DNA from 4 places in the Marinobacter salinisoli genome. Region 3 is predicted to be linked to each of the others. Evidence: predicted binding sites of a transcription regulator. Region 3 holds the regulator's gene; each other region holds the start of a gene.
The links. The regulator sigma-54, encoded in region 3, starts transcription at its own class of promoters, with help from an activator protein. The targets are predictions, from matches to a motif close to ANTGGCATNNANNTTGCTNT.

Region 1 (5,767 bases), 1.4 Mb from region 3:
GCCGGGGCTTTGGGCCAGCATTTCCGCGGCAATCAGCACCATCCAGGCAATCCCCAGAGACACCCGCAGGCCGGTGAAAATCATCGGCACGGACGACGGTAGCACCACCTTGCGCACGTGGGTCAGGAAGGGGAGCCGCAGCACCTGGGAGACGTTCAGCAGGTCCGGGTTCACCGCCGCCACGCCGACGCTGGTGTTGATCAATGTCGGCCAGAGGCTGCACAGGGTGACGGTGATCATGGAGGTCAGGAAGGATTTCTCGAACAGGGGATCGTCGCTGACGTAGGTGGCCGAGACCACCATGGTCACCAGTGGCAGCCAGGCCAGCGGCGACACGGGCTTGAACACCTGGATCAGCGGGTTTACCGCAGCCTGGAAATGCCGGTTCAGTCCGAACACGATGCCCAGGGGAACGGCGATGAGCGTTGCCAGCACGAAGCCGGCCAGCACGGTGACCAGGCTGGTGCCGATCTGATCAATGAAGGTTGGCGCACCGGGGTAGTCGCGGATCTTGACCTCGGCGTCCGGGTTCTTGGCCAGGATGCGGGCGTTGCGTTCTTCCTGCATGGTAATGAACTTGTCCGCCCGTTCACGCTGGTTTTCATGCTCCTGCCAGAGTTGACCGCCCTGCTCCCAGACCTGGGCCGGCCCCGGAAACGCCCCCAGAGAGGTGTCGATGCGCGGCGCGGTCAGGTGCCAGAAGCCGAGGAAGATCAGGATGCCGAGCGCAGGCAGCAACAGCTGCCTGGCGGTCTGGGCCCAGTCGATGCCGGCAAAGCGGCTGGCCAGGGATTTCAGCCAGACGTTTTGCTCGGGACGGGCGGTGGTGGTTAGCGTGTTCATAGTACTCTCCTGGACGACGCCCGGTTACGGTGTGTCGGAGCCTTTCAGGCCGATATCAAAGCTGTCGATGTAAGCGTTGGGCTGGCGCGGGGTGAAGGCCACACCATCAATCAGCTCGCCCTGGAACGGACGTTCGAAGTTTTCTTCGCTGAAGTCAGGGAAGTCCTCGGCGCTGAGCAGACCTTCGTCGATCAATGACTGCGCGGCCTGGGCGTAGATATCGCCGCGATAGACCTTGGCGGCGGTCTGCATGTACCAGTCGTCCGGCTTGGCCTCAGCGATCTGGCCCCAGCGGCGCATCTGACTCAGGTACCAGATGGCGTCGGACGGGTACGGATAGGTGGCGTTGTAGCGGAAGAACACATTGAAGTCCGGCACTTCCCGGACATCGCCTTTCTCATACTCGAAGGTTCCGGTCATGGAGTTGGCGATGACCTCGGCATCCGCTCCTACGTAGCTTGGCCGGGCGAGAATCTCGACGGCTTCTTCGCGGTTGGCGTTGTTGTTCTCATCCAGCCAGTGCGCAGCACGGATCATGGCGCGCAACAGGCGCAGGTGAGTGTTCGGGTTTTCTTCGGCCCAGGATTCGGTGACACCGAAGACCTTTTCCGGGTTGTTGGGCCAGATTTCGTAGTCGGTGATCACCGGCACCCCTATGCCTTTGAACACCGCTTGCTGGTTCCAGGGCTCACCCACGCAATAACCCGCGATGGTGCCGGCTTCCATGGTGGCTGGCATCTGTGGTGGCGGAGTTACCGACAGGTGCACGTCTGCTTCGAGGGTGCCACTGGTGTCACCGCGCTGGGGCGCGTAGAAGCCCGGGTGCAGGCCGCCGGCGGCCAGCCAGTAACGCAACTCGTAGTTGTGGGTGGACACCGGGAAGACCATGCCCATGCGGAACCGTTCACCTTTGGCGCGCGATTGCTCAACCACCGGCTTGAGGGCGCTGGCACTGATCGGGTGAACCGGCTTGTCGCCCTCTTTTTCGATGTGCTGGCTCATGGTGTCCCAGACATCGTTGGATACGGTGATGCCGTTGCCGTTCAGGTCCATGCTGAAGGCGGTAATGATGTTAGCCTGGGTGCCGTAGCCAATGGTGGCGCCCAGAGGCTGTCCGGCCAGCATGTGGGCGCCATCGAGTTCGCCGGTAATCACCCGGTCGAGCAGCACTTTCCAGTTGGCCTGTGCTTCCAGTTCCACAAACAGGCCTTCGTCCATAAAGAAGCCCTGTTCCCAGGCCACCGCCAGCGGTGCCATATCGGTCAGCTTGATAAACCCGAGTTTCAGGTCGGCTTTTTCGGGCTCGCCGATGGCGCCTTGCACCGGCCCAACACCGGCGATCAGTGAGGCCGCCATGGCTACGCCGGCCAGTTTCCTGAGTGTTCCTTTTCTGTCTGTCTGCTGTGTCTTCATGGTGTCCTACCTCTCGACTTTCTGCTGTCGAAAAAAAAGCGCCTGTCCTCCGTGGACCGGAAGACAGGCGCCTATGCCTGCGGAGCGCTCTTGCAACAGAGGCCCTGATTTTTCGTTTGTGTATTCGTCAGTTAGCCCTGAGCACACTCTGTGCCATCAGGGGAAACCTCAACAAAAACAGAGGCTAAAGGATTTTTCGGTGCGCGGGCCTGTGGCTGACTCCCGGCAGCGTGTTCGGTTTTGGTGCGACCTCTTGCGTTGCCGCACTAACTTGAGGCCGCTGAGCGCGGCGCAATGGCACGGCGGTGGGTGCTGTCGGACCAACCCTGCATTGATGGCGTGCCCCAGGGCCGCTGTGGGCAAGGCTTTGGGGGACGTCTGCATCGGCTGCGCGGCGGCGGGACCGGGCCCGGCAGCTATGGCCCCGTTATTGCAATCTTTTTCCAAAAGGAGCGGATAACCGTTCCGCCCACAATCTAATCATGGCGACGAGGCCTGTGCCCTTTGCATCCGATTCAGCGGATCCAAGGACACAGGCTTTTTGCGTTTTCCCGGGAGGATCTGCGTGGATAACACGGTATCGCTCACTGCCGCGACGCACACCACTTGCCCCTATTGCGGCGTTGGCTGTGGCGTGATGGCCAAAACCGACGGCGTGGCCGGAGACAGCCGGCATCCGGCCAACCTGGGGCGTCTGTGTGTGAAAGGCTCGGCCCTGCACGAGACCCTGGTGCCAACGGGCCGGCTACTGCGCCCCCGCGTGCATGGCCGGGAAACCGGCTGGCCCGATGCTGTCGCCGAAGTCTCCACGGCGATTGCTCAGGCGCTGGCAACGCATGGCCCGGGGTCGGTCGCCTTTTACCTGTCGGGGCAGTTGCTCACCGAAGATTATTACGTCGCCAACAAGCTGGCGAAAGGCTTCATCGGCACGCCCCATGTCGACACCAATTCACGCCTGTGCATGTCCTCGGCCGTGGCCGCCCACAAACGAGCGTTCGGTGAGGATTGCGTGCCCGGCTGTTATCAGGACCTGGAGCTGGCGGACTTGCTGGTACTGACTGGCAGCAACGCGGCCTGGGCCCATCCGGTGCTGTACCAGCGGATGCAGGCCGCATCGCGCCCCGGCCGCCGGGTCGTGGTGATCGATCCCCGCCGAACCGCGACCGCGGAGCTGGCAGATTTGCATCTGAAACTGAAACCGGGAACCGACACCATCCTGTTCAATGGCCTGCTGCACTGGTTGTGGCAGGAAGGGGCCGTGGATGAAGCCTACGTTGCCCGGCATTGCACCGGTTTCGAGGCGGCAATGGGTGCCGCCCGGGCATCCGCGGCCAGCCCGGCTTCGGTAGCCCGGCAGTGTGACCTCCCGGACGCCGATGTGGAGCTGTTTTACCGCTGGTTTGCCGAGACCTCGCGCACCGTGACCGCGTTTTCGCAAGGCATCAACCAGTCCAATGCCGGTACCGATAAGGCCAACGCCATTATTAACTGCCATCTGGCCACCGGCCGGATCGGCCGCCCCGGCGCCGGGCCGTTGTCACTGACCGGCCAGCCCAATGCCATGGGTGGTCGTGAGGTGGGTGGTCTGGCCAACACGCTGGCGGCGCACATGGACTACGACACCCCCGGCGCCAGGACAGGTGTGGCCGAATTCTGGGGCTGTCGCGGTATACCGGAACAGCCGGGCCTGAAAGCGGTGGACCTGTTCGAGGCGGTGCACCGGGGCGACATCAAAGTGCTGTGGATTATGGGCACCAACCCGGCGGTCAGTCTGCCCGATTCGGCCCGGGTGCGGGCAGCGCTCGAGCGTTGCCCGACGGTCATTGTCTCCGATTGCATGGCCGAGACCGACACCACACGCTACGCCAATATCCTGCTGCCCGCCGCCGGCTGGGGCGAAAAAGACGGCACCGTGACCAACTCCGAACGCTGCATATCGCGCCAGCGCGGTTTTCTGCCTCTGCCGGCCGAGGTGCGCCCGGACTGGTGGATTATGAGCGCCGTTGCCGACGCCCTGGGTCATGGCGACGCCTTTGCTTATCAGGCGCCGGTGGATATCTTCCGCGAACATGCCGCGCTCTCGGGCCTGTCGGTGACGGCCAGTGGTGGCCGGCGTCAGTTCGATATCGGCGTGATGGCAAGCCTGTCCGCAGCCGAGTATGACCAGATGACGCCGGTGCAGTGGCCGGTGCAGGTGGATTCCGCCGGACGTTTCGCCGGCACAGCGCGCCTGTATTCCGAGGGTGGGTTCTCGACGCCGGATGGCCGCGCACGGATGGTACCGGTTGAGACGATGGCACCCGGCCAGCGGCCGTCGCACCGGCACCCGGTGATCGTGAACTCCGGCCGCATCCGTGATCAGTGGCACACCATGACCCGTACCGCATTGGCACCGCGGTTACTGGCACACCGGTCAGAACCGTTCATGGAGGTTCATCCCACGGACGCCCGGCGCTATGCCCTGGTGGAAGGTGGACTGGCCCGACTGACGGGGACAAGCGGTGAAAGCTTTGTCGGGCGGGTCCGCGTCACGTCGGACCAGCGCTCCGGTGAGGTGTTCGTGCCGATTCACTGGAACCGGCAGTTCACCGCCCGGGGCGTCGCCACCGAACTGATGCAGCCGGTGACAGACCCGATCTCCGGCCAGCCAGAGGGCAAACACGGTGTCGCGGATCTCGCGCCGCTGCCGACCCGCTGGCAAGCCCGCCTGATGCGCCGCGATGCCAGCGGCTGGCGTGCGGAGGCAGTCTGCCCTGATGGTTACTGGGCACGTCAGCCATTACTGCACTGCGACAGCTGGTGGCTGGCCAGCAACCAGCCGGTGGACTGGCCCCGTGAGTCGGAGCTCTGGCTCGGCGGCCGGCCACAGGTGTTCGTTGATGATCCGGCAAGCGGCCGATACCGTGCCGCCCGAATTGTCGATGGTCAGTTGCAGGCGGTGCTGCTGGTGGATACTTGCGCGGAGGCCCTGCCGGATCTGGCCTGGCTGGATCAGTGCTTCAACGCAACCGTGCTGAGTGACGAGCAGCGCCGATACCTGCTGGCTGGCCGCACGGTCGAGGTGGAGGACACCGGGGCTCTGGTGTGCAGTTGTTTCCAGGTGGGGGAAAAACAGATCACCCGTGCAATTCGAGCGGGCACCGACAGCGTGGCGGAGCTGGGGCAGGCTCTGCGCTGCGGCACCAACTGCGGCTCCTGCCTGCCGGAGATTCGCGCATTGCTGGAGGCCCACCGGGTCGAGGCCAGCAGCACCGGGCGGCGCGACAAGGTGTTAGCTGACTGAGTGCAGCATTGGCAGGGGCACCCGGTAACGCACACCCCGGGCGGAACCGGTGCCTTCCACCGTGCAGGTTTTCCGGTTGATCCGGAGAATCCGGCCCTGAATTTCCTTCGGCTCCTGGCCAAACACCACCCGCTCTCCGACCCGCCACTGCCGGCGGATCTGGTTCGGGTCTGGCAGCTTGAACGGCGTGTCAGGCAGCGCCAATGCCTGTCTGGCGGCCTCGTCCGC
Region 2 (5,767 bases), 310 kb from region 3:
CAGCACCGCAAGAATCGTCAGCAATGTACCCATGGCCAATCTCTCCCTAACGTCAGCCGGAACACGTTCATACCGTAAAACGCCCCCGGTTCGCCGTCAAAACGGCGTCACTGTGAACGGCGCCCGGTTTCGTGCATTCTGCGGCCTAATTCCTTGAATTCCGGTGCGTCTCGAAGCAGCCTATCCAGCATACGGGCAACGAACTGGAATTACCCGCTATGGACACCGCATTACTGGTATCGGGGCTGGTTTTCAGCGCCGTTGGCATTGGCTACCTGGTTTACGGCCGACGACAGTCAAACATGGCCGCACGCTGGAGCGGCTTTGCGCTGATTCTGTACCCTTACCTGATGACCAATGTCTACACAATGATCGCCGTGGGCGTTGGGCTGATGCTGGTTCCAAGGTTTGTCGACCTGTAGCAATCATTTAGAATCGCTCGTTCGGATTCCCCTTTCACAACACAGCAGGCGCCGGTACATGAAGTTCAATCCCTTTAATACCCGAATCGGCCTGGCCCTTGGCGGCGGTGCAGCGCGGGGCATCGCTCACATAGGGGTGCTGAAAGCCTTCGAAGAAGAACAGATCCCGATTCACTGCATCGCCGGCACCAGCTCCGGGGCATTGGTGGCCAGCTACTACGCCTTCGGACGCCCGATCGACTCCATCCTGTCCATTGGCTCCACACTGAACCTTTCCAAGATCACCAAATTCACCCTGGAGCGCGGCGGCCTGTTCAGCACCCAACCGATCCGGGAAATGATCCAGCGGGATCTCGGGGATTGCCGCATCGAAGACGCCCATATTCCCCTCGCTATCTGCGCCACGGATATCGAAACCGGAGAACAGCTGATCTTCCGCAAGGGGAACCTGGCGGATGCCGTTTGTGCGTCCATGGCCGTGCCGGGCCTGTATGTGCCGGTGGAGATCGACGGCCGGATTCTGGTGGACGGCGGGCTGGTTGAGAATGTGCCGATTTCGCCACTGAAGCGCATGGGCGCCGGTATTACCGTGGCCGTGGACCTGAGCCATGTCAGCCGCTACCCGAAACCGAAAGACACCTTCGATGTGATCAGCAACGCCATCAACATCGGCATTGACTTCAATACGCGCAAACAATTGAAAAAGGCAGATATCGCGGTACCGCTGGACCTGAGCCGATACAGCCAGACCAACAACGCCAAATGCGTGGACGAGCTGTGCATGGAAGGCTATTACCCGATGAAGAACCGAGTTGGGCGGCTGCTCTGGCACAAACGGATGAATCTCCTCATCAACCTGCTGAAAACCGCCCGGGACCTGCTGCCGCTCAAGGTGCCTGAAATCATCAAAGATCTGAAGCGCCACGCTCTGGCGGTCCGTCATCGAAGCTGAACCAAACAGATACCCAGACGACAACGCCGCTTGGGTTGGCAACAAAAAAGGCTGCCCCGGTGGGGCAGCCTCAACTCTAACAAAGGTGTTTCAGACCGAGATCGGCTTACGCCTTGCTCCGCCGACGCCTGACGCTCAAACCAAGCAGGCCAAGACCAAGCAGTGAAAGCGCCGCTGGCTCGGGCACATAGGAGATGGCTTCAACGTAGCTGCTGTGCGGATCCCAGCCCGACGCCGCAATTGCCCAGTACTGGTAAGACATGGTCTGACCGGTAGCAATGTATTCCAGGTCAGTAGGCTGAACCTGATCGGGGAAGATGTTCATGTACGTGGATTTGTCGGAACTTACGTAAACATTGAACAGGGCATTCGCAGAGTTCTTGATGTCTCCGCCAAGGACCCCGTCTACCGTCTCTCTGTGATCCCCGTTCAGCCAGAAGGTATCCACCGTCACTGCGGACATGAAGTCGAAAAACAGGACTTCATCTTTCCCGGGATCACTGCCAAAGTTTGATGAAAAGCTATCCGAATCACCCGCGCAGGTAGGGCTCTCTGAACAGACACCCAGGCCGCCGTGATTGGGGCTCAAATCCTGATCGACGGTCGTAAGGAGTATGTCTCCCCGAAGAAAGGACCCAGTGTTCAAATTATCACCGACCGAGCGCCCACCGTACACATCAAAGTCATTGAATTCTAACACCATGCCGTAGCGATCCGGGTTACCCGAATTCGCGGCGGTTGCCGTCTCAACGATGCCCATTTTCGGTGTACCGCCGTTGTTGCCATCGAAAATGATCATGGTCGCGTTTGCTGACGTCGCCCCCAACGCGAGTAAGGAGCTTAAGGCTAAGGCTCTTTTGAGTTGTTGCATTGCGCTGTCCTTTTTCTTGCTTCACAGAGAAGTCGAAACTTCTTAGCCGTGCGCGGCCTTCGAATTCGTTTATCGCGGTGAAATTTCGATTCTTGTTGTCATTCCACCTCACGGCTACCAGAAGCAAGTTTTGCACCAGCCATAAACCGACATTTTTTTATGTCGCTAAATCATTCCCTTATCAGTCGTCGACACACGCCATCTACGTCAGGCCGCTACCATCTGTTTAATATTTCGACACACCTCAACCGTTGGCACACTGACCGAATCTCAAGCGTCCCCCAGATGGGCGATCAGGTCATCGCAGCTGCAATCAATCACACTGACGCTGTTAAAACCCATGCGTTCGAGAGATGCTGCGGCCAGCGCTGCCCGGCCACCGGTGGCACAGTGCAGGAGGATGGGCCGGTCCGGATCGGTGGTGTGCTCAGTAATTTTCATTTCCAGCACGCCGCGCGGAATATTGATGGTGCCGGCGACACGTTTCTCAGCCACTTCACCCGGCTCACGCACATCGATGACAAGGGCATCAGCGTTATTGGCCAGCAGCTCTCTGGCCGCCTGGGGTGTCAAGCAATGCACAGAAGCCTTGGTTTCTGCAACGATTTCCTGCAGGGTTTTCAGATTCATGATTCGTTACTCCTGTTTGCCTTATGGCCGGTCTATCTGGATTACGGTTTAATACACCCGCCACTCATTTGCTGTAGATACGCGCCACTATGCCCGTTGTTACGCCACCCCCGCAAACCATCCCGAACGCCGAAATCACGCAGGCCATTGGCACAGGGGTCGAACGCTATTTCGACGACTGCCGGGCACGGATTCCAGGGTTCATCGACCGGCATTTCCGCTACCCCGGCGCCATCGCCACCAACCGGAAAGCACTGGGCTGGGACATGCTCAAGGCACCGGCAAATCTGCTCTGGGCACCCTTTTTCGCACTGGCATGCCTGTTAAAATTACTGACGCAGGGCCGACGCCGGCTGGGTTGGCTGCATAGCTTGGCCGATCGGGTGCCGGCCGGATTCACCACCACGGTACAGCAGCACATCTCGGACCTGATTCTGATGGACCTGCTGAACAACGGTGCGCAAGGCTCGTTGCTGGAGCGTCATCTGATTGAAGCGCTGGAGGCGGTTTATGCCCGCCATTGCCGCGAGCCGGTTGATCATCGGGCGTTCACCACAACCATTGAACCACTGATCTCGGACGCTCTCAGCCAGTACCGGGTGACCCGCACCGCCTCGGCCGATATTACCAACAGCATTTCCTGCACCGTGCTCGGTGCGTTTGCCTTCCAGAAGTTCACCCCCGGCGGAATTGGCATTGGCATGGTGCTGGCGGCGATGCTAGCCAAGGCCCTGGCCGCGCGGGACTTCATCCTGGGTGAAACCATCGGCACCTGGTACTACAGCTGGTTCCCTCCCGAACCATCAGTGGCAACCACCGCCGGCGCACTGCTGGTCGTAATGGGGACGCTGTCGGCGTTTGCGGCCCTGTCGGGCATGATCTTCGATCCGGTGCAGGCGGTCGTTGGCTTGCATCGCCGGCGTCTGCACAAGCTGCTGGATCACCTGCAAAGGGACTTCGCGGACCGCACCCGGACCAGCTTCCGCCCGAAAGACCAGTTCGTCGCCCGGATTCTGGACACCTTTGACTTGATTCGATCAGGCTTGCTCTAGGGAGCCCAGGCTCATGCTTTTGTTCCAAAAAAGCGACCCACAACACACGGAAAGTGAACCAAACAATCATTTGCACCCTACTCTGCTACCCTGCCCATTCTTTTGATGCACAAGGAGTTCTGCATGATTACCGTTCATCACCTCAACAATTCCCGCTCGCAACGCGTGCTCTGGATGCTGGAGGAGCTGGGGGTGCCCTACGAGATTCAGCGTTACGAACGTGATCCCAAAACCATGCTGGCCCCTGACAGCCTCAAGAAGATTCACCCGCTCGGCAAGTCGCCGGTGATCACCGACGGCGACCTGGTGGTGGCCGAATCCGGCGCCATCATCGAGTACCTGGCCCACACTTACGGCAAAGACACCATGCTGCCCCCCAACGGCGGTCAGGCGTGGCTGGATTACACCTACTGGCTGCATTACGCCGAAGGCTCCCTGATGCCCCCACTGGTGATGCGTCTGGTGTTCGAAAAGGTGAAAACCAGCCCGATGCCATTCTTCATCAAGCCGGTAGCGAAAGGCATTGCCGACAAAACCAACCAGGTATTCATTGGCCCAATGATCAAAACCCACCTGGATTTCGTCGAAGCCCACTTGGCCAGAAACACCTGGTTTCTGGGGGATAACCTGAGCGCCGCTGATGTCCAGATGAGCTTCCCGCTGGAGGCCTCCGTCGCACGGGGTATCGTCGGCACCAGCCGACCGAGCATCACCGCCTGGGTAGAGAAGGTGCACGCCAGACCTGCCTACCAACGGGCCCTGGAAAAAGGCGGCGACTATGACTTCGCCTGAGCAGCGGCTTGGCAGGCAATAGAGGACACCGTTCCGCACCCTCAAACCGCTGGAGCCTGAGACCCCGGGAGATCCCGTTCCGGCGTCGCATGACCCGGGCCGCCGTGGCGCTGATCTACCGGCGGACGGATAACAGCGGCACACAGCTGCTGTTTATCCAGCGCGCCCGGCGGGAAGGCGATCCCTGGTCCGGGGATATGGCCTTCCCAGGCGGCCGCATGCAACCGGAAGACGCCAGCCCCCGGGCCACCGCCGAACGGGAAACCCTGGAAGAGACCGGCCTCGACCTGGGTCGCCATGGCCGTTTCCGGGCCCGCCTTTCCGACTTGATAACCCGCCACCATAGCCGCTGGCGACCAATGGTCGTCACCCCCTACCTCTACGAATGGAAAGGCCCGAAAGCCGTGACGCTCAACCACGAGGTTGAGCACCTGGTCTGGGTGCCCCTCGACTTCCTGGCCGCCGAGGAGAACCAGGGCAGGCGGCCCTGGCGCACGCCGTTGGGCACGTTGAACATGCCCTGTTGCCGGTACCAGGATTACTGCATCTGGGGTCTGAGTTACAGCATGGTGCAGGAGTTGCTCGCGCAGGGCCTGCCCTAGCTCCCTGCCCGTCAGGTGGCCTTCCGGCGCTTTTCAGCTACCTTTTAAGGCAGGCCTCGCAAAGCAACCAGCCCACCGCCACGGACGGACTCAATACGTTGAGACTTACGAGAAAAGGCATGATTGGACTGCTAGTCACCGGCTTTTACGTCATGGGGATCATCATGGCGATGCATGCTGCGCTGACCACACGCACGTCAACCGGTGCGGTGGCCTGGACGGTCTCACTGGTGACCATGCCCTTTATCGCCGTGCCGGCATACGCGGTGTTCGGCCGGAACCAGTTCGGGGGCATGGTGGAGGCGTATGAAGAGCGCGCCGATGAAGTCGACCCGATCATTGATGGCTATCGCGAGCTGCTGACACCATGGACAACTCCGAGGAGCGAGGCGCCGTCCTGGTACAACGCCGTCCACAAACTGGCCGAATTTGGCCTGGTTCGAGGC
Region 3 (5,767 bases):
GGCAAACTGACCGGAGTCTTCACCGACGGCGACCTGAGACGCACGCTCGACAAGAACCTGGATGTCCACACCACCGCCATCGAACAGGTGATGACTCGCAACGGCAAGACCATTCAGGCCGATCACCTCGCGGCGGAGGCACTGAATATTATGGAAGAAATGAAAATCAACGCCCTGCCAGTAACCGACGAACAGGGTGAACTGGTTGGCGCCATTAATATGCATGACCTGCTGCGAGCCGGAGTGATCTGATGACCAGCGCACCGCACCCGCTGCAAGCCCATTGGCCCGATACCTTGCTGGCAAAGGCCGCGCAGATCCGGCTGATCGCCCTGGACGTCGACGGCATCATGAGCGACGGCAGGCTTTACTTCAGCGCTAACGGCGACGAACTGAAGGGTTTTAACATTCTGGACGGTCTGGGCCTTAAACAACTCATGGCCGCAGGCATCACCGTCGCCGTTATCACCGGGCGACGCTCACCGCTGACCGAGAAACGGATGAACGATCTCGGCATCAAACACCTCATGCAAGGCCGTGAGGATAAAAAAGTGGCACTGCAGGAGCTGGTCAGCACCATGGATGTGCTGCCGGAACAGATCGCCTACATGGGTGATGACCTGCCCGACCTGCCGGCTATTCGCTACGCAGGCCTGGGCATTACCGTGCCAAACGGCTACTGGCTGGTGCGCCAACACGCGGACTACTGCACTCAGGTCGCCGGGGGCGCGGGGGCCGTCAGAGAAGCATGTGACCTGATCCTGACATCACAGAACAAACTGGACGGCGCTTTGGCAAAATACCTGGAATCGGATGCATGACAAACGGATCTTCACCCGACAGTCTTCAGGACGGCACTCAGGAAACAGACCGGGACACTCCAGAAGGCGGCCTGATAGCCCTGCTCACGCTGGAGAACCGCCCCTGGCTGCGCTCACTGGCACTGATCGCCACCGTCGGGGCGACCCTGTTCCTGCTTTGGCGCAGTGACGAGCGACCGCCCTCTGCCGATGATCGAGCAGAGCTGCGGGGCAACCGGGAGCCCGATGGCTTTGTCGTGAATGGCAGCTATACCTCTTACAACGAGGCCGGCGAGCTGGAAATCCAGTTCACCAGCCCGCGTATTGAACAGTTTGAAGAGGGCAACCTGGCCACCGTTGAGGCCCCAAAAGCCAATATTTTCAGCGAGCAGGCCGGCTCGCCCTGGCAAATCGAAGCCGAAGACGGCAGCCTGCTGCAGAACGAGGGGATATTGTACCTGACCGGCAACGTGCGAGTGTTTCAGCAATTGGGGGAGCGGGAAACCGTCCTGACCACAGAATCCCTCACGCTGGATAACGATCTGGGTATCGTTTACACCGAAGCGCCGGTTACCATAGCCGACAAAATCGGGGTAACCCGGTCCAAAGGTATGAAAGCATGGATCGACGAACGCATTGTGGAACTCAAATCCCAGGTGGAAGGACGTTATGAAACAGGCAAATAAGCGGCTCCGAGGGGCGCTGGCACTCACCTTCGCGCTGACACTTACCGGCCCTGCCGCCGCCTTTAGCCTGGACTCCGACCAACCGATCAGGGTCAGCGCAGACAGCGCCCGGCTGGATGATGGCCAGGGCATAGCCACATACAGCGGCGACGTCGAACTGGTTCAGGGTAAAACCCGCCTGACCGCAGACCGGGTTGTGCTTTACCGGTCCGGAAATGATCTCAACCGGGTGGAAGCCACCGGCAGCCCTGCTCGCTACCAGCAGCCAGCCCGGGACGGATCGGGTGAAACCGATGCGCGGGCGCTTAGTATTAAGTGGTCCGCCTCGGATAATGAACTGACGTTCGAGCGAGACGCCATCATACAGCAGAACGGGAACCTGTTCCGCGGAGAGGTCATTCATTATGATACCGTCCGTCGAGTTGTAACCGCCGAGGGTGGCAGCGAAACCAGCTCCGGTCGAGGCCGTGTCGAAATGGTCATTCAGCCACGTAGCACCAGCAAAAAACAGGGATCCGATGGCAGTTCTGAGAGCCAGTAATCTGGCGAAAAGCTACAAACAGAAAAAAGTGGTTATTGACGTCTCGCTGGAGATTCGCAGCGGCGAGATCGTTGGCCTGCTCGGCCCCAACGGCGCAGGTAAAACGACCTGCTTCTACATGATTGTGGGTCTGGTGCCTGCCGATCATGGCCGCATCACCATCGACGGACAGGACATCACACCCCTGCCCATGCACGGTCGCGCGAGAAAAGGCATTGGATACCTGCCCCAAGAGGCCTCGGTGTTCCGAAAACTGTCAGTACGTGACAACATCATGGCAATCCTGGAAACCCGGAAACGCCTGAGCCGAAGCGAGCGCGAACACAAGCTCGAAGAACTGCTGGAAGAATTCCACATTACCCACATCCGTGACAGCGCCGGCATGGCACTGTCCGGTGGTGAGCGCCGGCGCGTGGAAATTGCCCGTGCACTGGCCATGGAGCCGGCTTTTATCCTGCTCGATGAGCCCTTCGCCGGGGTCGATCCCATATCGGTCAGCGACATCAAACACATTATCCGACACCTCCGGGATAAAGGCATTGGCGTGCTGATTACCGACCACAATGTCCGGGAAACCCTGGACATCTGCGAAACCGCGTATATTGTGTCCGGCGGGCACATTATTGCCTCTGGAAACGCCGAGAGCATCCTCGCCAATCAACAGGTGAAGGAAGTCTATCTCGGGGACGAATTCCGACTGTGACACCCTGCACCAGATTGTCTTGGCAATCGCTACCGAGTAAACTCGGCAAAGAACTTGCTAGCCGGCGAAAATTCCGCAACCGCTGGTCTCATATAGAGTTTTACTACACATTCCGTAATCGCGTGAGCTGATGAGTAACGGATCCTGAACCATGGTGATGAAAGCCTCTTTACAGTTAAAGCTGGGTCAAAGCCTGACGATGACCCCCCAGCTTCAACAGGCGATCCGGCTACTGCAGCTATCTACCCTCGATCTCCAACAAGAGATCCAGCAGGCACTGGAATCCAACCCAATGCTGGAAACGTCGGAAGACGACGACAACCAGCCAGACACCACCAGTGACGACGCTGAAAAGGCCGAGAGCTCCGCTGAGAGCGAAGTAACCGGAGACGCCGCGCCAGACCCCGAGCAAGATTGGGACGAACCGGATACCGGCCCCGACTGGTCCACCGAGAATGACGCACCGGACAACATTCCCGACGATCTCCCGGTAGACACAGCCTGGGACGACATCTATCAATCAGCACCGGCGTCGGCCGCTCGTAACGATGACGAAAATGATCACGACTTCGAGACCCGGAATTCACCGACTGAGACCCTGCACGATCACCTGCTGTGGCAGCTGAACCTGACCCCTCTCAGTGAACGAGACGCAGCTGTTGCCCATGCCCTGCTGGATGCGGTCGATGATCGTGGCTATCTGACCAGCCCGCTGGAAGAAATCCACGCCGGCCTGATGGATGAGCAGGACGAGGATCCGCTGGAACTCGACGAAGTGGAGGCGGTACTGCACCGTCTGCAGCATTTCGATCCGTCAGGCGTATTTGCCCGGGATTTGCAGGAATGCCTGCTTATCCAGCTGAACCAGTTACCACCGGAAACCCCTTGGCTGCCGCAGGCAAGACTGGTTATTACCCACTACATTAACCTGCTGGGCAACCGTGATTACGCGCAACTGCTTCGCCGGAGCCGGCTGAAAGAAGACCAGCTTCGTGACGTGCTCGCCCTGATCACGAATCTCAACCCGCGTCCGGGTGATGTTATCGATCAGGCGGAACCCGATTACGTGATTCCCGATGTAATTGTCCGGAAACACAATGGCCGCTGGCGGGTTGAGCTAAACCCCGAGATTGCACCGCGCATCCGCGTCAATGCGAGCTATGCTTCATTAATAAAGCGGGCGGACAGCAGCGCCGACAATACCTATCTCAGAGATCAGCTGCAGGAAGCCAAGTGGTTCATCAAAAGTCTGCAAAGCAGAAACGAAACGCTGCTGAAGGTGGCTACGCGCATCGTCGAGCACCAGCAGGGGTTTCTGGATCAGGGCGAAGAGGCGATGAAACCGCTCATCCTGTCCGATATTGCGCAGGCGGTGGAAATGCATGAATCGACGATCTCCCGGGTGACCACGCAGAAATACATGCACACTCCCCGGGGTATTTTCGAGCTGAAGTATTTTTTCTCGAGCCACGTCAGTACAGACGAAGGCGGGGAGTGTTCTTCGACGGCCATCCGTGCAATGATCAAGAAACTGATCGCAGCGGAAACACCAAAAAAGCCGTTGAGCGACAGCAAAATTGCGGCCATGCTAGGAGAACAGGGCATCAGGGTGGCGCGACGCACGGTAGCCAAATACCGGGAAGCCATGCACATTCCGCCATCCAACGAACGAAAAAGACTGGTTTAGGGGAATACGGTCTGCCAAGGCTGCCCCTGAACAATTTCGCTGGCGCACACCGCTGCGCTGGCTTTCAGCCCGGCCCATTGGGACGGCATGATGACAACAGGAGACGCCTATGCAACTCAACATTTCAGGCCATCATGTAGAACTGACTCCCGCACTCAAGGATTACGTTTCAGAGAAGTTCGAAAAGCTGGAGCGGCACTTTGATCACATCAACAACTGCCAGGTTACCCTGGAGGTCGAGAAAGTGCGCCAGATGGCGGAAGCAACCATGCATGTGGTTGGTGGTGAAATTCACGCAAAGGCTGAAAATGATGACATGTATGCGGCAATTGATTCCCTGATTGATAAGCTTGACCGTCAGATCCTCAAGCACAAGGAAAAGAACGTGGAGCGAAAGCACGGCAACGGTTCCCGGTAGCCAGAGCTTTCACCAGCATTAGCCAAGAGCGCTGCGGCACGGTTACCCTGCCGCAGCTTTTTTTAACCGACCTGCAGTCGATTCATGAGCGACACATCCCTGACAATTGACAATATCCTTTTGCCCGAACTGACGCTTTGCAAAGTTTCTGCATCAAGCAAGAAACGGGTGCTGGAATTTATTGCCGACCAAATCCATCAGCACGACAGCACGCTCAACGAAAGCCAGATTTTCAATAATCTTGTTGCGCGGGAGCGTCTGGGCAGCACCGGCATTGGCCAGGGCATCGCCATTCCCCACTGCCGGCTCGAAGGGCTCGATCGGGTCATTGGCGTCCTGGTAACCCTGGAGGAGGGTATCGAGTTCGACGCCATCGACAATCAGCCCGTTGACCTTATCTTTGCCCTGATCGTGCCGAAAGAAGCCACCAGCGAGCATCTCGAACTGCTTAGCCAGCTGGCCGAGAAGTTCAACGAACGGATCTTTTGTGACCGGCTTCGCCAATGCGATGCACCCGGCACCCTTTACCAGCAGATGACCGCAACGAATTCGTAACCATCCACTCAGGGAGGCTGAACCCACCATGAAACTGATCGTTGTCAGTGGCAGGTCTGGTTCCGGTAAAAGTACAGCACTCCATGTCCTTGAGGATCTTGGCTATTACTGTATCGACAACCTTCCCATTGGATTGTTGTCGCCCCTGACCCAACAAGCGACCGACCAGGCCAAGCCGGGTCGACTCAGCAAAATGGCCGTCAGCATTGATGCCCGCAACCTGTCTAGCGAGCTGAGCAATTTCGAAGACATTCATGAGCGACTCAAAGGCACCGGTTTGACGGTCGAGGTTATTTTCCTCGATGCGGACGAACAGTCCCTGCTTCAGCGCTTCCACGCGACACGACGCAAGCACCCTCTGAGTGATGAGAAAACCT
Region 4 (5,767 bases), 1.4 Mb from region 3:
GGGGTGACGCCGCTGGCAGGCGCTACAGCACGGGGCGCGCCGTTCTTCTCAGGCAGCGCGGTACTGCTTCTGTTCACCAGGAAGTCCACCAGGTAATCCCGGATCTTGTGATAAGCAGGGTTCTGGAAAATCGTCGCCCGGGCCCGAGGATGAGGCAGCTCGACACTGACACTCTCGGCAATGCGGGCATTGGGGCCGTTGGACATCAGGAAAATGCGGTCCGACAGCAGGATCGCCTCGTCCACATCGTGGGTAATCATGAATACCGTCTGACGGGTTTCTTCCCAGATCTTCACCAACTCATCCTGAATAACACCCCGGGTCAGCGCATCCAGCGCGCCGAAGGGTTCATCCAGCAACAGCAGTTCCGGCTGAGTGGCGAAGGCCCGGGCGATACTCACCCGCTGGCGCATACCGCCGGACAACTGTGACGGTTTGCGGTGCATGGCGTGATCGAGCCCAACCATTTTCAGGTAACGTTCGCTGTGTTCACGTACCTGGTCCTTCGACCAGGCGGGCCAGCGAGCCTGCACGGCAAAGGTGATGTTCTTCAGGGCCGACTTCCAGGGCAGCAGACTGTAGTTCTGGAACACCACGCCCCGGTCCAGACTCGGCCCTTTGACCTCTTTGCCACTCATCACGAGGTTGCCCTCGGAGGCTTCGTCCAGGCCGGCAAGCACATTCAGGATGGTGGATTTTCCGCACCCCGAGTGCCCGATAATGCAGACAAACTCGCCCTTCTCCAGGCTGAAGCGAATGTCCTCGAATACCGTCAGCTCGCCGCCCTGCCCGTCCGGATATACCCTGGACAAGCCATCGACTTCCAGAAAGGACTTACTCATAACTGTTCTCCCTCAGGAGGATTGGGGACGACCCATGGCCGCCCCACCCGTTCATTCCTTGTACTCCACCAGGCGCTGCGCCCGGCCCAGAATCAGATCCAGCACCATGCCGACCACCCCGATCATCAGGATGGAGAAGATCACACTCGCCAGATCCAGGTTGTTCCACTCGTTCCACACGTAGTAGCCAATGCCAGTGCCACCCACGAGCATTTCGGCGGCCACAATCACCAGCCAGGCAATACCGATGGAGATGCGCATGCCGGTGAGAATCGTCGGCGCCGCTGCGGGCAGGATCACGGTGAGCGCGGTGCGTAGCGGCCCCAACTCGTGGGTGCGCGCCACGTTGATCCAGTCCTCCCGCACGTTGGCCACACCAAAAGCGGTATTGAGCAACATGGGCCAGATGGAGCAGATGAAAATCACGAAGATGGCCGAGGCATCGGAATCCTGAATGATGAACAGGGCCAGTGGCATCCAGGCCAGCGGCGAGATGGGCCGCAAGACCTGGATGTAGGGATTCAGCGCCTTGTACATCAGCGGCGACATGCCGATCAGAAATCCAATTGGCAAGGCGATAGCCATGGCCGCCAGATACCCGGTCAACACCCGATAGATCGAGTAGGCCAACTGAATGCCGATGCCCTTGTCGTTGGCACCCGCATCGTAGAAGGGGTCAGACAATTCCTCCCACGCCAAGGCAATCACCTTGGACGGGGGTGGCACCCGGGACTCCTGATCAGCCCCGCCCATCAGACGCTCGTACTCGGTCATCGCCGTTTCGGCTTCCGGTGCCTGGGCAGACATCTCCCACATGCCCAGCACCAGAATCAGGAACGTGATGGAAACGACAGCAGCCCGAACGTTCAGGGACGCCATGGTTACACCCTCCCGATGGCAAAGCTGCGGGCATACTCTTCCGGTTTGGCCGGATCAAAGGTTTTGCCCATGATGGTGTGGGTCTTGTAGGTTTCGCTCGGCGCGGAGTAGCCCATCTCCTGCATCAGCTTGCCAGTCTCGCCGGCCAGATAGACCTGCTCCGCAATGGCCTTGTAGTCCACGTCGCCCTCGATATAACCCCAACGCTTCATCTGGGTCAGTATCCACACGCCCATCGAGTGCCAGGGGAACGGATCGAAATCGATGCGATCGGGCACGTTCTGCACCTCGCCCAGGCCATCGGCGTAGTAACCGGTCAGCACCTGCTGAATCACCGGCACCGGCTGGTTCAGGTAATTCTTCGGGGCAATAGCCTCGGCGATTTCCTTACGGTTTTCGGTGCTCTGGGAGTACTGGGTGGCGTCGATGATTGCACGCAGCAGGGCGCCGTAGGTATTCGGGTTCTCGGTCGCGAACTTCTGGCTGCAGGCGAAGGCGCAGCACGGATGGCCTTCCCAGATGTCCTTGGTCAGGATGTGGATGAAGCCGACTTTCTCCCACACCGCACGCTGGTTGAACGGGTCTGGCGACAGATAGCCATCCAGATTACCGGCGCGCAGGTTGGCCACCATCTCGGGCGGTGGAACCACCCGAATCTGCACGTCTTTGTCCGGATCCACTCCGTTCTCGGCCAGGTAGTACCGCAGCAGGAAGTTGTGCATGGAGTATTCGAACGGCACACCGAACTTGAAGCCTTTCCAGTCTTTCGGATCTCGCTTGTCCTTGTGGTCAACGTGCAGCACGATGGCCTGACCGTTGATGTTCTCAACCGCCGGCATGATGTAAGGCTCGGGGGTGGAACCGGCGCCCATGGTCATCGCCAGGGGCATGGGGGTCAGCATGTGCGAGGCGTCGTATTCGCCGGCCAGGGATTTATCCCGGGCGACCGCCCAACCGGCGGTTTTGGTAACGGTGACATCAAGGCCGTAGCGCTCATAGAAGCCCATCGGGTGGGCCATGATGATGGGCGTGGCGCAGGTGATCGGCACGAATCCGACGTTCAGTTTGGTTTTCTCCAGCTTCCCCAGGGATTCCTTCACAGCCGCCTTGGCCTTGTCCATCGGGAAAACGCTGCCCAGCAACGCAGCGGCGGAACCGGCGCCCATCATTTTCATGAAACTGCGGCGATCAAAATCGTTGTGGCCGAATACCGAACGAACCACCGCGCTCTCAATGGCACGATCCAGCATGGCCTCCGAATCGGTCGGCGCATCCGAGGCTTTGGCTTCCTGCACCTTTTCGGTTGCTGGCATCAACAAGCTTGCACCGGTGCCTGGCTGGCAGGTCGGGCATTCGCAGGTTTTCGAGTGAATCAGGGACTGATCACCATCGAACGGGTTTCCGAGGCTGTTCATGGTCATGGGCACGCTCCTTTATCTTTTTGGTCATTCACCGCGCCATTTCGGTGCAACTGACAGGTTTCGCCCCAATGCGAGCAACACTCGCGTTCAGGCATACCCGCCAAAGCTTCCGGCGCTCCTTCTGAGGTTCTCTAACGCAGAGTTCGTGCCAGCGAACCAGAAAACACATAGAAAACTGTTTTTATTAACTTATTTTTTAAACTCGGAAGGTCACGCCAACTACGATTTTTCGTACTCGACGATTTTTCGTAGTCAATGGAACGAATTTTCGTAGTTGGCACGCCCCTTGTTTCTATCTCACTGATTCGTACTCAGGGAAGGACAAGCGATGCAGCCCACACAGCCGACACCCGTTCGCCATCAGCCGGTAACCCGTGCGCCATCCTCGGGCTGGATCGAGCAGTTGCCCGAGGCAGCTTTACTGGTCGATGCAGACAATGACCGGATTCTTGCCGCCAACAGCGCCATGGCCCGCCTGGCAGGCATTGACCGGCAGTCATTGATTGGCAGTGCCTGCACCGGCCTTTTCCCGGGACAACGGCCCTCGCTCATCGCGTTCACGGAAGAAACCCTGTTCCGCAACCAGGGCTGGAGCCGGGATTTCAGTCTCCGGCACCGGGACGGTCACTCCGTGGACCTGGAAATCTCTGCCGCCCGTACCGGCGGCGGGGAGTCGCTCACCCTGCTGCTGTTGCTGCGGGACAGTCAGCAGCTGCGCACCCTTCGCGAACGCCACGAGGTGAATCGCTACCATCAGGGCGGCCTGCTCGAGTGGCGTCGGGTGGAGGAACTGTTCCGGGATATGGAGCGGGAGAACCAGCTGATTCTTCATGCGGTCGGCGAAGGCATCTACGGTGTCGACGCCGAGGGCCGGACCACCTTCGTGAATCCTGCCGCTGAACGGATGCTGGGGTGGCGGGCGGATGAGCTGATGGGCCGGGTGATGCACCGGGTCGCCCACCATTCCCACGAAGACGGTTCCCTGTATCCGCTTAAGGACTGTCCGATCTATGGCGCTTTCCGCGAAGCTGCGGTGCGGCGGGTCGATGAGGATTATTTCTGGCGCAAAGACGGCACCGGGTTTCCGGTGGAATACACCAGCACCCCGATTCTGGACAGCGGACACCCCATTGGCGCGGTGGTCGTGTTTCGGGATATTTCGGCCCGGCTGGAGGCCAGAGACGAACTGAAACAGGCGCTGGAAGAAGTAGAGAGTCTCAAGCGCCGCCTGGAAATGGAGAACGCTTATCTTCAGGAAGAGCTGAGCGCCGAGCACCATTTCCATGAGCTGGTGGGCCAGAGCGAAGCCATCAAAGGCATTGTCCGGCGGATCGGACTGGTGGCGCCCACCGACGCCAACGTGCTGATTACCGGCGAATCCGGCACCGGCAAAGAGCTGATCGCCCGGGCTATCCACCAGGCCAGCGAACGGCGGGATCGTCCGCTTATCCGGGTAAACTGTGCCGCTATTCCCAAGGACTTGTTTGAAAGTGAGTTTTTCGGGCACATCAAAGGGGCATTTACCGGCGCCGTCAGCGATCGGGTCGGCCGCTTCGAGCTGGCCGACGGCGGCACCCTGTTCCTCGACGAAGTAGGCGAAATCCCTCTGGAGCTTCAGGGCAAGCTATTGCGGGTTTTGCAGGATCAGCAATTCGAACGCGTGGGCGAGAACCGCACTCGTGCGGTGGACGTGCGGGTGATTGCCGCCACCAACAGGGACCTCAAAGCCGAGAGCCGGGAGCGCACGTTCCGGGAAGACCTCTACTTCCGGCTCAACGTCTTCCCCATCGAATCGGTGCCTCTGCGCCGCCGTGTGGAAGACATTCCCCTGCTGGCGCAGGAGTTTGTGAACCGTGCCAGCCAGAAGTTTAACCGGCCCTATTTTCAGCTGCGCAACCGCGATGTGGAACTGCTGTCAGCCTACAGCTGGCCGGGCAATGTCCGTGAGCTGGAAAACGTGATTGAACGCCTGGTGATTACCGGGGACACCAAGCTGGATGTCGAGCTTTCCGGCGCTGACGAGGATTCAGCGTCCACCCCCACGCGCCCCCCGGCCCGTCATTTCAGCGGCGAACTGATGACAGAACAGGAGCTGCGACGACTGGAAAAGGACAACCTGATACGGGCCCTGCAAATGACCGGAGGCCGTGTTTTCGGCGACGATGGCGCCGCTGTTCTGCTGGGGGTCAAACCCACCACACTGACCTCACGCCTGAAGAAAATGAAAGTCGACTGTCGGGCTTTCCGTGACGCAGCTGAGTGACTCTTCGGATCACTTCTGAGAACACGGATGCGCGGTCTCCGTGTCTCGGCAACGGTATGGGACTCACTCGCTGAGCATCTACACCGGATGCGAACATTGGAGGGTTCACGGCCAGTTGCTATGCTTCAGTTTCAGTTGGAAAAACTGCATGCCGGGGCAGGTGTTGAGCTGATGCCAGTAGCTGTGACACCGCTCCGGACAGCTTGAACGGACCACGAGGAATTGACCATGACGACGGACAAACGGCGCCAGCATTCCGCACCGGTAGTAGATGGCATCAACAAGTCCGCCAGCCGGGCCATGTTGCGGGCGGTCGGCTTTACCGATGAGGATTTCCAGAAACCCCAGATCGGTATCGCCTC

Region 1: a site for sigma-54 is predicted at 2,395-2,414, ahead of LPB19_RS04705 (CmpA/NrtA family ABC transporter substrate-binding protein). Genes of this name have one in related genera too.
Region 2: a site for sigma-54 is predicted at 2,366-2,385, ahead of LPB19_RS16810 (PEP-CTERM sorting domain-containing protein). Genes of this name have one in related genera too.
Region 4: a site for sigma-54 is predicted at 3,416-3,435, ahead of LPB19_RS08825 (sigma 54-interacting transcriptional regulator). Genes of this name have one in related genera too.

The regions. Positions count from the first base shown of each region.
Region 1 covers NZ_CP071247.1:1,046,187-1,051,953, forward strand. The annotation lists gene LPB19_RS04700 (ABC transporter permease) at 1-843, opposite strand, end outside; gene LPB19_RS04705 (CmpA/NrtA family ABC transporter substrate-binding protein) at 868-2,199, opposite strand; gene LPB19_RS04710 (nitrate reductase) at 2,822-5,539, shown strand; gene LPB19_RS04715 (hypothetical protein) at 5,528-5,767, opposite strand, start outside.
Region 2 covers NZ_CP071247.1:3,669,625-3,675,391, forward strand. The annotation lists gene LPB19_RS16795 (hypothetical protein) at 1-33, opposite strand, end outside; gene LPB19_RS16800 (hypothetical protein) at 219-422, shown strand; gene LPB19_RS16805 (patatin-like phospholipase family protein) at 481-1,374, shown strand; gene LPB19_RS16810 (PEP-CTERM sorting domain-containing protein) at 1,481-2,173, opposite strand; gene LPB19_RS16815 (rhodanese-like domain-containing protein) at 2,516-2,875, opposite strand; gene LPB19_RS16820 (DUF6635 family protein) at 2,965-3,927, shown strand; gene LPB19_RS16825 (glutathione S-transferase family protein) at 4,051-4,719, shown strand; gene LPB19_RS16830 (NUDIX hydrolase) at 4,728-5,321, shown strand; gene cls (cardiolipin synthase) at 5,441-5,767, shown strand, end outside.
Region 3 covers NZ_CP071247.1:3,359,257-3,365,023, forward strand. The annotation lists gene LPB19_RS15310 (KpsF/GutQ family sugar-phosphate isomerase) at 1-252, shown strand, start outside; gene kdsC (3-deoxy-manno-octulosonate-8-phosphatase KdsC) at 252-821, shown strand; gene lptC (LPS export ABC transporter periplasmic protein LptC) at 818-1,486, shown strand; gene lptA (lipopolysaccharide transport periplasmic protein LptA) at 1,470-2,027, shown strand; gene lptB (LPS export ABC transporter ATP-binding protein) at 2,005-2,730, shown strand; gene LPB19_RS15335 (RNA polymerase factor sigma-54) at 2,888-4,417, shown strand; gene hpf (ribosome hibernation promoting factor) at 4,527-4,835, shown strand; gene ptsN (PTS IIA-like nitrogen regulatory protein PtsN) at 4,920-5,390, shown strand; gene rapZ (RNase adapter RapZ) at 5,419-5,767, shown strand, end outside.
Region 4 covers NZ_CP071247.1:1,925,880-1,931,646, reverse strand. The annotation lists gene LPB19_RS08840 (ABC transporter ATP-binding protein) at 1-842, opposite strand, end outside; gene ntrB (nitrate ABC transporter permease) at 894-1,721, opposite strand; gene LPB19_RS08830 (ABC transporter substrate-binding protein) at 1,724-3,142, opposite strand; gene LPB19_RS08825 (sigma 54-interacting transcriptional regulator) at 3,471-5,405, shown strand; gene ilvD (dihydroxy-acid dehydratase) at 5,634-5,767, shown strand, end outside.